Regions from separate parts of the Venatoribacter cucullus genome, predicted to be linked through region 2. Evidence: predicted binding sites of a transcription regulator. Region 2 holds the regulator's gene; the other holds the start of a gene.
What was found. Region 2 encodes FliA, which starts transcription of late flagellar genes. Its sites were predicted from a motif close to CTAAAGTTNNNNNNNNNNCNGCCGATA; they were not measured.
Positions count from the first base shown of each region.

Region 1: motA (flagellar motor stator protein MotA) is a predicted target of FliA. The motif match lies at 1,555-1,581, and genes of this name have one in related genera.

Region 1 is NZ_CP046056.1:356,397-364,235, forward strand. It holds gene GJQ55_RS01785 (hypothetical protein) at 1-1,510, opposite strand, end outside; gene motA (flagellar motor stator protein MotA) at 1,638-2,489, shown strand; gene motB (flagellar motor protein MotB) at 2,489-3,529, shown strand; gene rsgA (small ribosomal subunit biogenesis GTPase RsgA) at 3,799-4,836, opposite strand; gene orn (oligoribonuclease) at 4,935-5,477, shown strand; gene GJQ55_RS01810 (GGDEF domain-containing protein) at 5,482-6,528, opposite strand; gene queG (tRNA epoxyqueuosine(34) reductase QueG) at 6,564-7,673, opposite strand; gene GJQ55_RS01820 (NAD(P)H-hydrate dehydratase) at 7,738-7,839, shown strand, end outside.
Region 2 is NZ_CP046056.1:1,999,720-2,007,558, reverse strand. It holds gene flhF (flagellar biosynthesis GTPase FlhF) at 1-178, shown strand, start outside; gene GJQ55_RS09565 (MinD/ParA family protein) at 181-999, shown strand; gene GJQ55_RS09560 (RNA polymerase sigma factor FliA) at 1,057-1,737, shown strand; gene cheY (chemotaxis response regulator CheY) at 1,872-2,246, shown strand; gene GJQ55_RS09550 (protein phosphatase CheZ) at 2,278-3,045, shown strand; gene GJQ55_RS09545 (chemotaxis protein CheA) at 3,058-5,253, shown strand; gene GJQ55_RS09540 (protein-glutamate methylesterase/protein-glutamine glutaminase) at 5,275-6,300, shown strand; gene GJQ55_RS09535 (motility protein A) at 6,300-7,040, shown strand; gene GJQ55_RS09530 (OmpA/MotB family protein) at 7,037-7,723, shown strand; gene GJQ55_RS09525 (ParA family protein) at 7,816-7,839, shown strand, end outside.

The DNA of each region.
Region 1 (7,839 bases), 1.2 Mb from region 2:
CCAGCGCCATAACCAGCCCAATGGGCTGCGCACCGGCATCAATCGACATCATCATGCAGTGCTGCGGCAGGCGGGCAGTCATGGCTGGCGGAATATGCGTCAGATAGCGGGCCCGGTTGTCCGGGTTCAGCAGTACCGCTGATTGTTTTTCCATCAGTTTGGTAAACAGTGATGGAGTGCGCAGATCAATCAGAAAGCTCCGCAACGGTGCTTGTTCGCTCAGGCCTTCGCTGTAAAGCACTTTCAGTGCGGTGCGTTCGCGGTTGAGCAGGGCAATGCAGGCTGCCGGCATACCCAAGCCACTGCAGATGCCTTTCAGCATGCCGCGCATCAGGTAATGCAGATCACCGAAGCTGTCTGGTTCGTGCTGTAACTGGCGCAGCAGTTTTTTCATATACAGGGGATCCTGACGGCGCTCGGGTGGGGGAGCGTTGGGCGCAGTCGGGGTGCCAGCCGGTGCGTCGTCGACGGTGCTGGTCTGGTGTTCACGGAATGGCTGGCGCAGACCCGCCGGCGGAATATCCTCCTGGCCCATGGGATTAACCCAGGGGTAGGGCTGATAGGCAGTTGCCGGGCTTACCAGCAGGTGCAGGCCGGTGGCGGCGCTGCTGTGCTGGTTACGGGTGGTCTGTACCTGCAGCTGGCGCAGATGCGGCCGCAGTATGTGAATCGAACGTCCCAGCCAGTTAGCGATCAGGTGCTGCCAGCGCTGGCAGCGCGGGCTGTCGGGGGCAATATGCCAGTGCCAGGCCAGTGCATTGGCCATCAGGCAGATCATGAAGGGTTGATGGCAGCGGTGCATCAGAGCGCGCTGATCGTCGCTGTCTCTGGGGTCGTGCCGGCGCAGATGCCGCCATTGGGCGCGATCCGGCCATTGGGCCGGTTCATACAGAGATTGTGCCATGGCGGGCAGATGCAGTTGTCGGGCTAATTGCGGCCATTCGCGCTGGGCCGGGCCGAAGATCATCCGGCTGGCCGGCAGCAGGTCTATGTCGTTGCCCAGCAGGTGCAGCCAGTTACGCACCGGTGGGTGCTGCAACAGCCACAACCACAGCGGTGCGGACGACATCAGGGTGCTCCAGCGGGCATAATGGGGCGTGGTGTTGTTCAGCACGCTGGCCCAGTCGGCGGCCAGATTGCCGGCCAGCTGCGCCGTGAGTAAGGCGCGGCGGTACAGCTGCAGATGGGCTTCATCGGTATCGGCGGCCACCACCGGCAGCTGTTTCATCAGTTTTACCAGTGACTCCAGGCCCAGCAGAGCCAGGCAGCTGGCGGCCCCCGATACCTGCGCCAGGCTGTTGGGACGGTTGCGGGCCACATGCTGCTGCAAATGCAGACACAGGGCTGCGTCCTGTTCAACCAGTGGCGCCAGATCATCAAAGCTGACGCGGCGGTGCTGCAGCTGCTTTTTGATCCGCAGGCGGGTTTCCGCCAGAATCGGAAAATCCTGGCTGGCGCCGGTTTTGCGCCACAGGCCGGCCGCTGGCGGAGTAATGAGTACAGATGTCATGAGGGTTTGTATAACTGCCCGTTGTCGCCTTTACTTACAAGCTGCTGATGTTAACCGGATATCGGCCGATACACTCAACTATAGACATAAATTATTCTTCCGCTGGTTGCCCTAAGGACGTTAACGGATGCTGTTTCTGATTGGTCTGAGCATTGTTTTTGGCAGTGTGCTGTATGGCTATGTGATGTCACATGGCAATCTGCTGGCCTTATGGCAGCCCTTTGAAATTCTGATTATTGTCGGTGCCGCCTTCGGTGCCTTCCTGATTTCCAATCCCTGGCATGTGGTGAAACATTGTTTCAGAATGACCCCGCAAATCATCATGGGCAGCAAGGTAAACAAAGCCCTGCACATGGATGTTCTCGGGCTGCTGTATGACATTCTCAACAAAGCCCGCCGTGAAGGTATTATGGCCATTGAGGCGGATGTCGAAAGCCCGTCCTCCAGTGCGCTGTTTTCCCGTTATCCGGCCATTCAGGCCAATGAAGAACTGGCCCATTTTATCGCCGATTATTTCCGTATTATTGCCGCCGGCAACCTGACGTCCTTCGAGCTGGAAGCGTTGATGGATCAGGAAATTGAAGCCCGTATGCACGAACTGGAAACGCCCGCCAATGCGGTGGGCCGGGTCGCGGATGCCTTGCCGGGCTTTGGTATTGTCGCTGCCGTATTGGGGATTGTGATTACCATGGGCGCCATTGATGGCGAAATTGCGGCCATTGGTGCCCACGTCGCCGCGGCTCTGGTGGGGACCTTTATGGGGGTTTTTCTCGCTTACGGTATTGTCGGCCCGGTCAGTGCGGTGCTGCACCATCTGGCGGAGGAAGAAATCAAACTGTACGAAGCGGTGAAGTCCTGCGTTATTGCTTCGCTTAACGGTCTGCCGCCGCAGCTGGCGGTGGAGTTTGGCCGTAAATCTCTGTTCACCCGTGACCGGCCGACCTTTACCGAGGTCGAAAGCAAGGTGCGGAGCCGCTGATGGAAAATCTGGGCCAGAACAAAAACATCGTTATTCGTCGTATTAAAAAAGGCAAACATGGCCACCATGGTGGTGCCTGGAAAGTGGCGATGGCGGATTTTGCGCTGGCCATGATGGCGCTGTTTCTGGTGCTGTGGATTATCAGTAATTCCGACGAAACCCAGCGCGCCGCTATTTCCGGTTATTTTCAGGACCCGCTGGCTTACGAAGAAGGCCGTAAAGTACCGTCACGTTATGTGATTGATCTGGGTGGCTCGCCATCGCAGGCCGATAATGTGGCGGAATCAGAAGTGATTGATCCGGAAAAAATTCTGCAGGCGGAAGAAATTGAAAGCATGGCGGAAGCCATTGAACGGCAGCGGCTGGAAAACAAAAAAGCCCAGATCGAAGAGCGCATTAATGCCAGTCCGACCCTCAGCCCGTTTAAAGATCAGCTGTTGCTGGACATCACCACTGAAGGTTTGCGGTTGCAGATTGTCGATAAGACCAACCGGCCGATGTTTGATACCGGCAGCGCACGGCTGAAATATTATTCTGAAGATATTCTGTGGGAGCTGGCGCCGTTAATGGCCGCTATGGATAACCGTTTGTCCATTGCCGGCCATACCGATGCGGCACGCATGGGCGGGGTGGATGAATCTGAAGATGCCAACTGGAGCCTGTCAGCGATCCGGGCTGACAGTGCGCGCCGAGCACTGATGGAAGCCGGGGTGCCGAAGACGCAGATCGCGCAGGTGATTGGCATGGGGGATACCGCGCCGCTGGATGCCAACGACCCTTATGCAGCCGTTAACCGGCGTATTTCCATTACCCTGCTGAATATTCGTTCTGAAGCCAGCGTGCGCAACCGTGGTGCTGAACCCGAGGTGGAATTTATTAACGGAGGTGAGGCGGGTGCCGATGGCGAAGCCGGCACCGCTGACCCGCGTGAACCGGTGATTAATCGTTCCGGCTCGATGCTGGAGCGGCTGCGCCAGCAGCGCGAAGCGCGGGATAATCCTTACGATAACCCGCCCAACGAAGAAGAAGCGTTCTGGTAGTGTTTAAGGAGCCTCTGAATAACTCTGCACAGCTCTGCGCGAGTATTTGCGGGCTGCAGAGCAAGGCGGTGAACGCAGAGAATGGCGAGCCCTTTTCAAGTTCGCCAACGCCGCTATACGGCCCGGAAAGCCGCGCCCTACGGGGATTGCAGGAAAGTCCTGACTCGGTGTCGCCGGGTTTTGACAGAACCCGTTATGCCTTCAACCCGGCTTCGTGATTCAGAACTTTCCTGCAATCCAGAGCGGGCATCGAGTTATTCAGAGGCTCCTTAAAGCCCGGTCAGGGTTTGCACAATGCGCCGGTAACTGTCGAAGCGGCGCTCGCTGATGTCGCCTTTTTTTACCGCCGCACGAATGGCGCAACCGGGTTCCTGCTCATGGGCGCAGTCGCGAAAACGGCAGTAACCGGCCAGCGGCCGTAATTCGCGGAAGCCGTACAGCACCTCATCTTCACTCATGTGCCATAAACCGAATTCACGGATGCCGGGCGAGTCGATTAAATCGCCACCGGCCGGGAAGTGGTACAGCCGCGCGGTGGTGGTGGTGTGTTTGCCTTTGCGGGTATTTTCTGACAGCGCCCCCACTTTCAGTTCTTCACCCGGCAGCAGGGTGCCGATGAGTGAGGATTTACCGACCCCCGACTGGCCGACAAACACACTGGTGCGGCCGTTGAGGAATTCTTTCAGTTCACCCAGGCTGCTGTCGTCCTGACTGCATACCCGCAGGGTGCGGTAGCCCAGCTGTTCATAGCTGTGCAGCATTTTAATAAAGTGGTCGCGGTTGCTGTCGTTAATCAGGTCGGTTTTATTCAGCAGAATAATCGGCTCGATGCCGCAGTTTTCCGCCGCCACCAGGTAGCGGTCAATCAGGTTGGCATGGGCTTCCGGTTCCGGCGCAATCACCAGCACAATAAAATCAATGTTGGCGGCCACCGGTTTGATTTCGTTATAGGGGTTGGGGCGGGATAATTCCGATTGCCGCTCCTGCACCATTTCCACCACACCGCTGTGCACGCCATTCACTTCCGGACCGGGGCGGAACACCACGTTGTCGCCGGTCACCAGTGAGCCCAGGTTGGCACGTAAGTGGCAACGGTAGCGCTGCCCCTGCAGTTCGCCCTGCAGGGCTTCAATTTCCACCAGCGAGCCAAAGTGGGCGATGACCCGGCCGGCGGTTTCGGCGCCCAGTTCACCGGCCTGTAATAAGGTGCTGATGCCGGATTCTTTTTTCTGTACGCGGGCGGCTTTTTCTTCCTGGATTTTTTCTACCCGCCAGGTCTGGCGGCGGGTCAGCTTTCGTTTGCTCATGCTGTAGCACTGCGTTGACGGTTGATGGCCATTGTCCGTGTTGGCTGGCAGTGGCGCAAGTTGCTAAACTTCCCGCACTTTTAACCAGGTAGCAGACTATGAGCCAGAACGATTATTTAGTGTGGATGGATTTGGAAATGACCGGTCTGGATCCGGAGCGGGACGTGATTCTGGAGATCGCCACCATCGTCACCGATGGCAACCTGAACGTGATTGCTGAAGGCCCGGTGCTGGCGGTGCAGCAGCCGGATGTGCTGCTGGATGCCATGGATGACTGGAACACCAAAACCCACGGCAATTCCGGCCTGACCGAACGGGTGCGCAACAGCACCACCGATGCCCGTGCTGCCGAGCTGGCGACGCTGGAATTTCTGCGTCCTTACGTTAAGGCCGGGGCGTCACCACTGTGCGGTAACAGCATCCACCAGGACCGCCGTTTTCTGGTGAAATATATGCCGGAACTGGAAGCCTATATGCATTACCGCAATATTGATGTGTCTACCGTTAAGGAACTGGCCAAACGCTGGAAACCGGAAGTGGTGTCGTCCTTTCAGAAGCAGGGGTCGCATCAGGCGCTGGATGATATTCGCGAATCCATTGCCGAGATGCTGCATTACCGCGAGCATTTCCTGAAGGTGTGATGCCTCAGTCGTGCTGCGCTTCGTGCAGCACACAGAGCCGGTCACGACCCTGATCTTTCGCCAGATACAGGGCCTGGTCGGCCAGATCCATCAGGTCAGCCTCGCTTTCCAGTCCGCGCGCTTCGGTGCCGGCAATGCCGATACTCAGGGTTACCTGCAGCTGCGGGTCGATCTGCGGAAAACGCAATGACCGCACCCGTTGCAGCACCCGTTCTGCCAGTTCGGTCGCGCGCCGGGTGTCACAGTTATCCAGCACCACCATAAATTCCTCGCCGCCATAGCGGCCAACCGTATCGTCAGAGCGCAGACAATGGCGCAATGCGGTGGCAATGCCCTGCAATACCTGATCGCCGGCGGCGTGGCCGAAGCGGTCGTTAATGCGTTTGAAATAATCGGCATCCAGCATCAGCACCGACAGCGGGGTCAGGTTCAGCAAATGGCGCTGATACGCCCGGTGCAGAATCTGCTTAATGGCCCCCTGATTCCACAGCCGGGTCAGGCTGTCGATGCGTGCTTCCTGCCAGGCTTCATCCAGCTCACCGATCAGTTCAATTTGCGAATCACTCAGCTGGGTCAGGTTGACTTCGGTTTGCGCCCAATTGCCGATATCGCGCAGCATTTCCGCCTCTTCCGGGCCGAAGGTTCGTGGCTGAGTATCAATAATGCACAGGGTGCCAATGTTCTGGCCGCGGCTTTTTAACAGAAACCCGGCATAAAAGCGGGCATTGGGCGGGCCAAGCACATAGGGGTTATCGGCAAAGCGCGGATCCTGCAGGGTGTCCGGGCAGATCAGCATTTCGTCTTCCAGCAGGGTGTGCTGGCACAGAGAATCGCTGCGCGGGGTGCTGAGCAGGTCGGCGCCCTGAATGGATTTAAACCATTGAGTGTCGGCTTCCATCAGCGACAGATAGGCGATGGGTACATTAAATAAGCGGTACAGGATGCGGGTAATGCGGTCGAATCGCTCTTCCAGCGGCAAATACAGAATGTCGAGAGCCTGCAGCGCTTCAAGACGCAGTTGTTCCTGTTGCGGATGAGCGGCTGGTGGCATGGCAGATCTCCCTGGTTGTCGCTGTGAGACAGAGTTTAGCTGTTATTGACCGCGTTGCTGAGCTGTTGTTGCAGGGCCCAGTCGATGTGTTCCTGCACCAGTGGCGTGGCCAGCGGCCGGCGTTGTTGCAGCGCCGCCTGAATATCCAGACTGGCCGGCGCATTGCCCAGCGCCACGGCAATATTACGCAGCCAGTTTTCGTAACCGGTACGACGGATGGGCATGCCTTCGGTACGGTTCAGGAAGGTTTGTTCATCCCAGCTGAATAACTCCAGCAATGTGGCTTTATCCAGCCGGTGACGGGGGGAGAAATCCGCTTCGGTGGTCGGTTTGCTGAAGCGGTTCCAGGGGCAGCCAATCTGGCAGTCATCGCAGCCGAAAATGCGGTTGCCCAGACCAGCGCGCAATTCCGTGGGAATCGGGCCTTTCAGTTCGATGGTTAAATACGAAATGCAGCGCCGGGCATCCAGTATATGCGGCCCGACAAAGGCCTGGGTTGGACAAATATCCAGACAGGCAGTGCAGCGACCGCAGTGGTCGGCGCGGTCCGGGGTATCCACTGGCAGCGGCAGATCGGTGAGAATTTCGCCGAGGAAAAAATACGAGCCGGCTTTGCGGTTGATCAGCATGGTGTTCTTGCCGATCCAGCCCAGTCCGGCGTTGGCCGCCAGCGCCCGCTCCAGTACCGGCGCGCTGTCGACAAAGGCGCGGAAGCCCAGGGGACCGGCCGCCTGTTGTAAGCGATTGCCCAGTTCGGTCAGGCGTTTGCGCATCAGTTTGTGGTAATCACGGCCCAGCGCATAGCGGGAAATATAGGCGCGGTGTTTATCCGTCAGCGCCCCGGCCAGCTCCACGCCGGGGGCGCGGTAGTCCATCCGTACGCTGATTACCCGCAGCGTACCGGGCAGCAATTCTGCCGGCCGTGAGCGCATATTGCCGTGGTCGGCCATATAGCCCATCTCACCGTGATACCCCGCCGCCAGCCATTGTTGCAGGCGTTGTTCATCCTCAGTCAGCGCCACACCGGTGACTCCGACTTGCTGAAAGCCCAGTTCTTCCGCCCATTGCTGCAGCTGCTGGCGCAGTAACCGCAGCGGGTCGGTGGTGGCAGAAGGGCACTGATAAGCAGATTGCTGGTCCGGCATGGGTTCGTCTTGGCGGCTGGCTTCGATATACTGCCGCCAATGTATCACAACGGACCCCCGGCACATGAACCGACCTTACAGCGCCCGTGATCATTTGCCCGTTGCGCTTTATCGCGCGGCCGACGTCCGGGCGATGGATCAGCAGGTTATGCACAACGAAGGCATC
Region 2 (7,839 bases):
TCTGCCGGTTACCCTGGTAACGGATGGCCCGCATATTCCGGATGATATTCACTACCCGGAGGCTGCCAAACTGGTAAGACTGGCCGAACAGATGGCTCGCATGGCCAGAACGCGCTGGCAGGCTGCCACCGCGATGACAGAACGCAGCCGCCCGGCGGCTAATACGGAGTATAAATAAGCATGGCAAGACATCCCGTACAGGTGATCGCCGTTACCGGTGGTAAGGGTGGGGTCGGTAAAAGCAACGTATCGGTCAATCTGGCCATCGGACTGGCCGAACTGGGCCGCCGGGTAGTGGTGCTGGATGCTGACCTCGGGCTTGCCAATATTGATATTCTGCTGGGGCTGAGTGCCAACAAAACCATTGAAAATGTGCTGCAGGGCGAGTGTGATCTGCGTGACATTATGGTGAAAGGCCCGGGCGGTATCCGTGTGGTGCCGGCGTCGTCCGGAACCCAGAAACTGACGCAACTGAACAGTCGTGAACACGCCGGTCTGATTCAGGCCTTCAGCGATATCGGCGACGATATGGACGTTTTGATTATCGACACCGCCGCCGGTATCTCCGAAGGTGTGATGAGCTTTGTGCATGCGGCGCAGGAAGTGTTGATGGTGGTGACGGATGAGCCGACGTCCATTACAGACGCCTACGCCCAGATCAAATTGCTGAACCGTGATTACGGCCTGTTCCGCTTCCGCATTGTGGCAAATATGGTAAGAACACCACAGGAAGGTACGGCGTTGTTCAATAAATTGACCAAAGTAACCGACCGTTTTCTGGAAGTCGCATTACAATATGCGGGTGCGATTCCGCAGGACGATGCGCTGAAACGTGCCGTACAGCGTCAGAAAGCGGTACTGGAAGCCTATCCGCGCTCCAAAGCGGCAATTGCCTTCCGGGCTCTGGCGAAAAAAGTAGACTCATGGCCGTTGCCTTCTACCCCCCGTGGGCATCTGGAATTTTTCGTGGACCGGTTAGTGCAGGAAGCTGGGGCATAACGAGTGTCAGTAGGAAGTTGCCTGGTGTATACCGACGTTCAGAAGCATGACTATGAAATGCTGGTGCGTGAACACGCCACGCTGGTGAAGCGCATTGCGCATCATCTGCTGGGGCGTTTACCCGACAGTGTTCAACTGGATGACCTGATTCAGGCCGGCATGATCGGCCTGATTGAAGCCGCGCGTAAATACGACGGCGGTAAAGGTGCCAGCTTTGAAACCTATGCCGGTATCCGTATCCGCGGTTCGATGCTGGATGAAATACGTCGTGGTGACTGGGCGCCGCGTTCGGTGCATCGTAATGCGCGCCGCATCAGCGCCGCCATCCGCCAGGTCGAAAACGAAAAAGGCCGTGACGCTGAAGATACTGAGGTGGCGGCGGTGCTGGGCATCAGCCAGGACGAATACCACAGTATTCTGCAAGACAGCGCCGGCTGCCGGCTGTTCAGCTTTGAAGAAGTGCTGGAAAAAAGCGAATCCGGTTTTGATGTGTTTGATGATGAAGGTTTACCCGGTCCACAGGATGGGGTGGAGCGTGAATCGTTTCAGCTGCAGCTGGCCGGTGCCATTAAAACCCTGCCGGAACGGGAACAGCTGGTGCTGGCCCTGTATTACGACGAAGAGCTTAACCTGAAAGAAATCGGGGCGGTGCTGGGGGTCAGTGAATCGCGGGTCAGCCAATTGCACAGTCAGGCGGCACACCGGTTACGCACCCGGTTATCCGGTTGGATGGGCTAACTTATTAATCTGACGGTATTTTTTTCGGTCAGAGTGCTGTGGTTTGTGGATAATGCATTAACTGCGTCTACACTCAACCGATGGGACGACTTGGAATATAAAGTCGATTATTGGAGGTCGTTTTGAACAAAAACATGAAGATTCTTATTGTTGATGACTTTTCAACAATGAGACGGATCGTCAAAAACCTGCTGCGTGACCTGGGCTTTACCAACACCCAGGAAGCGGATGACGGGACCACTGCGTTGCCGATGCTGCAAAACGGTGACTTTGATTTTCTGGTTACCGACTGGAACATGCCGGGCATGACCGGTCTGGATCTGCTGAAGCGGGTACGGGCGGATGAACGCCTGAAAAGCCTGCCGGTACTGATGGTAACAGCAGAAGCCAAACGTGATCAGATTGTGGCAGCAGCCCAGGCCGGTGTGAATGGCTATGTGGTTAAGCCTTTCACAGCGGCGGTGCTGAAAGAGAAAATCGACAAGATATTTGAACGCATCGAAGGTTAAAGAAAGGCGACCCTTAATGTCCGGATTCAATATGAACACCGACAACAGCGATGTCAGCAGAGAAATCCGCAACCTTGCTGAAAATATGCTTAAGGAGCTGGAGCGCGGTGATATTGGTCGGGCTGTCTCGCTGGTTAACGACCTCAACGATGTGCGGGATCGCACGCTTTACAACGAGATCGGCCGCCTGACCAGAGCGTTGCATGAAGCCATAAAAAATCTGAATGTCGATACTTCGGTGGGGGCCTCTTCAGAAATAGCCAATGCGACCGATAAACTGACATACGTGCTGGAAATGACCGATAAATCGGCCAACCGCACCATGGATCTGGTGGATGCGGCGATGCCGCTGGCCAGTGATATTCATGAGCGAGCCAGCCGGTTGAATGCCCAATGGCAACGCTTCCGGAAAAAAGAACTGACACCGGATGAATTCCGGGCCCTGAGTCGGGAAATGACCCAGTTCCTGCAGGACAGTGCCGGTCAGTCGCAACAATTGCAGGGGCAGCTTTCTGACATCGTGCTGGCACAGGATTTTCAGGATCTGACCGGCCAGGTTATTCATAAAGTGGCCGCTCTGGTACGCGATGTGGAGGCCCGGTTGGTTAATCTGGTGCTGATGGCTGGTAATGTCGACAAAATTACCGGGATCACCCACACCGATCTGGACAGCGACGTTGTGGCGCCGGCAGAGGGTAAAAATATCGCTGCGGAAGGACCGCAGATAAATAAATCCAGTGAAGACGTAGTTGCCAGCCAGGATGATGTTGATGACTTACTGTCCAGTCTTGGTTTTTGAAGGAGCTAACGGATGAGTTTCGATGCTGATGAAGAGATCCTCCAGGATTTTCTGGTCGAAGCCGGCGAGATCCTTGAGTTGCTCTCTGAACAACTGGTCGATCTTGAACAACGCCCGCAGGATAAAGATCTGCTGAATGCTATTTTCCGCGGCTTTCACACCGTTAAAGGTGGCGCTGGATTTTTACAGCTGAGCCCGCTGGTGGATTGCTGCCATGCGGCGGAAAACGTGTTCGATACTCTGCGCAACGGTAAACGCTCTGTTACCTCCGATTTAATGGATGTGGTGTTGCAGGCACTCGACAGCGTCAACGAAATGTTTGATGCCGTTCGTTCCGGCGCCACACCAGACAACGCTGATCCTGAATTAATTGAACGCCTGCATCAGCTGGCTAAGCCTGCCTCCGAAGACGACGTGGCGGCCGATGATGTCGTTGCCGTTGATTCTGAAGAAACGGCAGACCTGACCGAAACAGCAGCACCGGCGCCTGTTGATGACGGCGATATTACCGACGACGAATTTGAACGGTTGCTGGACGCACTGGATGAACAGCACCAGCAACCTGCCGACGATGGCGCTGCCGCTGCAGAGGCTGGCTCATCTGGCGCTGACAGTGACGAGATTACTGACGACGAGTTTGAAGCATTGCTCGATCAGTTGCATGGCAAAGGTCGCCATACTGGTGTAGCCGCCGATGCTGCGCCCGCTGCAGAACCGGTAGCCGCGGAAGCACCTGCCGGGGCTGGTGGTGATGATCTGATCAGCGATTCCGAGTTTGAAGAATTACTTGATCGCTTACACGGTAAAGGTAAGCACAGTGCCGCAGCGGGTGCCGATGCTGCAGCCACTGCCGAATCTGTCACTGCCGAACCTGCCGCTGACAAACCAGCGGCTAAGACGACCGCAAAACCCAGTAAAAAACCTGCTGCCGCCAAAGCTGAACCGGCTAAAGCGGCACCGGCTGCCAAAGCCGCCGCCGCCAAAACTGCGCCGGCACCCGCTGCTGCCGCTGATAAAGATTCTGCCGCGGAAACCACGGTACGGGTCGATACCAAACGTCTCGACGATATTATGAATATGGTCGGTGAGCTGGTACTGGTGCGTAACCGTCTGGTGCGGCTGGGCCTGAAAAGCGCCGATGAGTCCATGTCGAAAGCCGTGGCTAACCTGGATGTGGTTACTGGTGATCTGCAGGCGGCGGTGATGAAAACCCGGATGCAGCCGATCAAAAAAGTATTCGGCCGCTTCCCGCGGGTGGTCCGGGACCTGGCCCGGCAACTGAAAAAAGAAATTAACCTCGAACTGCGCGGCGAAGAAACCGACCTGGATAAAAACCTGGTCGAGGCGCTGGCTGACCCGTTAGTGCACCTGGTGCGCAACTCGGTTGACCACGGTGTGGAAATGCCGGACGAGCGCGAGAAAAAAGGTAAGCCCCGCGTCGGTACGGTGTTGTTGTCGGCCGAGCAGGAAGGCGACCATATTCTGCTGATTATTCAGGACGACGGCCACGGTATGAATGCCGATGTGCTGCGCCGTAAAGCGGTCGAAAAAGGCATTATGGATCAGGATGCTGCTGACCGCCTGACCGAAAATGAATGTTTTAATCTGATATTTGCCCCGGGTTTTTCCACCAAAGAGCAAATTTCGGATGTGTCCGGCCGCGGTGTGGGTATGGACGTGGTGAAAACCAAAATTGCCCAGCTTAATGGCACGGTGGTTATTCATTCCAAACCGGATGCCGGTACCAGCATTCATATCAAAGTGCCGTTAACGCTGGCGATTATGCCAACCCTGATGGTCATGCTGAAAAATCAGGCCTTTGCGTTTCCGCTGGTCAGTGTGAATGAAATTTTCCATCTCGACCTGACCAAAACCAACGTAGTCGATGGCCAGGAAGTGATTGTGGTGCGGGAAAAACCGGTACCGCTGTTCTATCTGAAACGCTGGCTGGTGAAGGGTGAAAACCGCGCCATAGCGGATGAATCTGCCCATGTGGTGGTGGTTTCAGTCGGCACCAAACGGGTTGGTTTTGTGGTGGATCAGCTGATCGGTCAGGAAGAAGTGGTGATTAAGCCGCTGGGACGTATGCTGCATGGCACCCCGGGGATGTCCGGAGCTACGATTACCGGTGATGGCCGTATCGCTCTGATCCTAGATATTCCCAGTATGCTGGCGCGTTATGCCAGTCGCCATGCGATTACACGCTGAACCTAAGGAAACCGATTTTTCATGAGTATTCGTGTACTGGTCGTCGATGACTCGGGCTTTTTCCGCCGCCGGGTAACCGAGATCATTAATGCTGACCCGCGCATGGAAGTGGTTGGCGTAGCGGCTAACGGGCAGGAGGCAATCGAGAAAAACGATTCGCTGCGCCCGGATGTTATTACTATGGATTACGAAATGCCGGTGATGGATGGCATTACGGCAATCCGCAATATTATGCAGCGCCGGCCTGTGCCGGTGCTGATGTTTTCTTCGCTAACATTTGAAGGCGCGCGCGTTACGCTGGACGCTCTGGATGCCGGCGCACTGGATTTTCTGCCCAAGAATTTCGATGCCGTGGCCAAAGATTCGGCCGAAATCAAACGCGCCCTGACGGATAAAATTGCTGCCGTGGCGCGCAGCCATCTGCGTTCTGCACCAGCCCCTGTGGTTGCCGCGCGCCCTGTTGCCCGTAGCCGTATCGGCCAGAAAGATCTGGTGGTGATTGGTACGTCCACCGGTGGTCCGGCAGCGTTGCAGACTTTGTTCCGGACCATTCCGGCCGGTTTCAAAACCCCCATCATTATTGTTCAGCACATGCCGGGTTCTTTTACCAAAGCCTTTGCCGAGCGCCTGAATGGCCTCAGCCCGCTGGTGGTAAAGGAAGCCGTGGACGGTGACCGTATTCAGCCTTCTCATGTGTATGTTGCCCCGGGTGGCATGCAGCTGATGGTTGAGCGTCGTAATGGCGGCATTATTCATATCCGCGACAGCGACGAGCGCATTAACTACCGCCCCAGTGTGGATATTGCCTTTGCCTCGGCCGCCAAGCATTACGGCAATAAAGTGCTGGGTGTGGTACTTACCGGCATGGGAGCCGACGGCCGGGATGGTGCCCGCCTGATTAAACAGAGTGGCGGCCATATCTGGGCCCAGGATGAAGACAGCTGCGTTATCTTTGGTATGCCGATGGCGGTCATCAAAGATGGTCTCAGTGATGAGATATTGCCTCTGAAAGACATTGGCGGACGCCTGGCCGAAGAGGTCGGCTGATGAACCGCCGGGCGCTGTTACTGGTCGCCCTGGCTGTCGGTGCCGTTGGCACCGGCTTTGTTCTGGAAGGCGGCAATCTGGCTGCCTTGTGGAATCCGGCGGCACTGCTGATTGTCTTTGGTGGCAGCCTGCTGGCCACGCTGGTACAGATTCCTGCTGCTCAGTATCGTCCTTTGCTGGGCTTATTATCCTGGTTGTTATCGCCGCCGTATTTTTCTCTGGATGTGCTGTTGGGCAAGCTGACGGTCAGTGGTAATGCACTGCGCCGTGACGGCCCGCAGGCACTGGAAAAAGTGGCGACGGCGGAAACCGACCCGGTGTTGCGCAAAGGCCTGTTATTGCTGGCCGATGGCAGTGATACCAAAGCACTCGAAAAAGCCCTGTGGCTGGAACTGAAAAGCCAGCAACAGCGGGATGAGGATTTACTCAGCATTCTGGATAATCTGGCCGGTTACTTACCGACCATGGGGATTGTCGGTGCAGTACTGGGGCTGATGCAGGTGCTGGCCGATATCAAACAACCGGAAGCTCTGGCCGCCGGTATTGCTACCGCTTTTGTGGCCACCTTATATGGCGTTGCCGGCGCTAACCTGATGGTCATTCCGCTGACCAGTGCTTTACGACAGCAACTGGCGATCCGCCAGCGTTACTACGAAGCGATGATGCTGGGCGTGATGGCGCTGCGCGAGGGCATTAACCCGATGGCGCTGCGGCACCGCTTGCAGGGCGTAGTGTTGTGAAACGCCCGGATCCCCATCGTTGGCTGGTTTCTTATGCCGACTTTATGACGCTGCTGTGCGTCTTTTTTATTATGTTATACGCCATCGAACTGCTGGACGACGAAGAAGGCGCCGCCGCCCGCTCGCGCTTACAAACCTTGTTTACCGCGCTGGATGATGCCTTTGTGCCCGATCCGCCGGTCCCGGTGTTGCCAGTGGCCGAAGGCAGCGGTTTATTGCCGTTAATCACCGATTTACGCCAGGTGGCTCAAATTATTCCGGAAACGGACGATATAACGGTTGATGGCAGTGCCGACTGGATTTCGGTATCGCTCAACGCCGATTTATTGTTTGCCAGTGGCGAGACGGAAATACGTGACGAAGCCTTGCCGCTGTTGCAGCGAATTGCCGCTGAACTGCGGCAATACCCTTTTCCCCTGAATGTTCAAGGGCATGCAGATGATGCCCCGTCCCGGGGGCGTACCAACTGGGAGTTGTCGTCGTTACGGGCGGCTTCCGTGGTACAGAATCTGGCTTTATATGGGGTGGCACCGCAGCGGATGGCCGCGGTAGGGTTGTCTTACTACCATCCGTTGGTGGCGGCAGAAACAGCAGAAGCCCGCCGTAAGAATCGCCGGGTGGTTATTTATATGACCCAGAATACGGATGAATCTTTGTGGACTCGTCCGTCAGCAGAAAATTGACACGATTCTTGCATTAACCAGGGTTGGCGGCAGGGAATTGTCTTTAATGGCCGCCTGCAGACAGGTCGGACGCAGCGAACAGGTGAATTTTTGTGCGAATTTGGTCGATAGCAAAT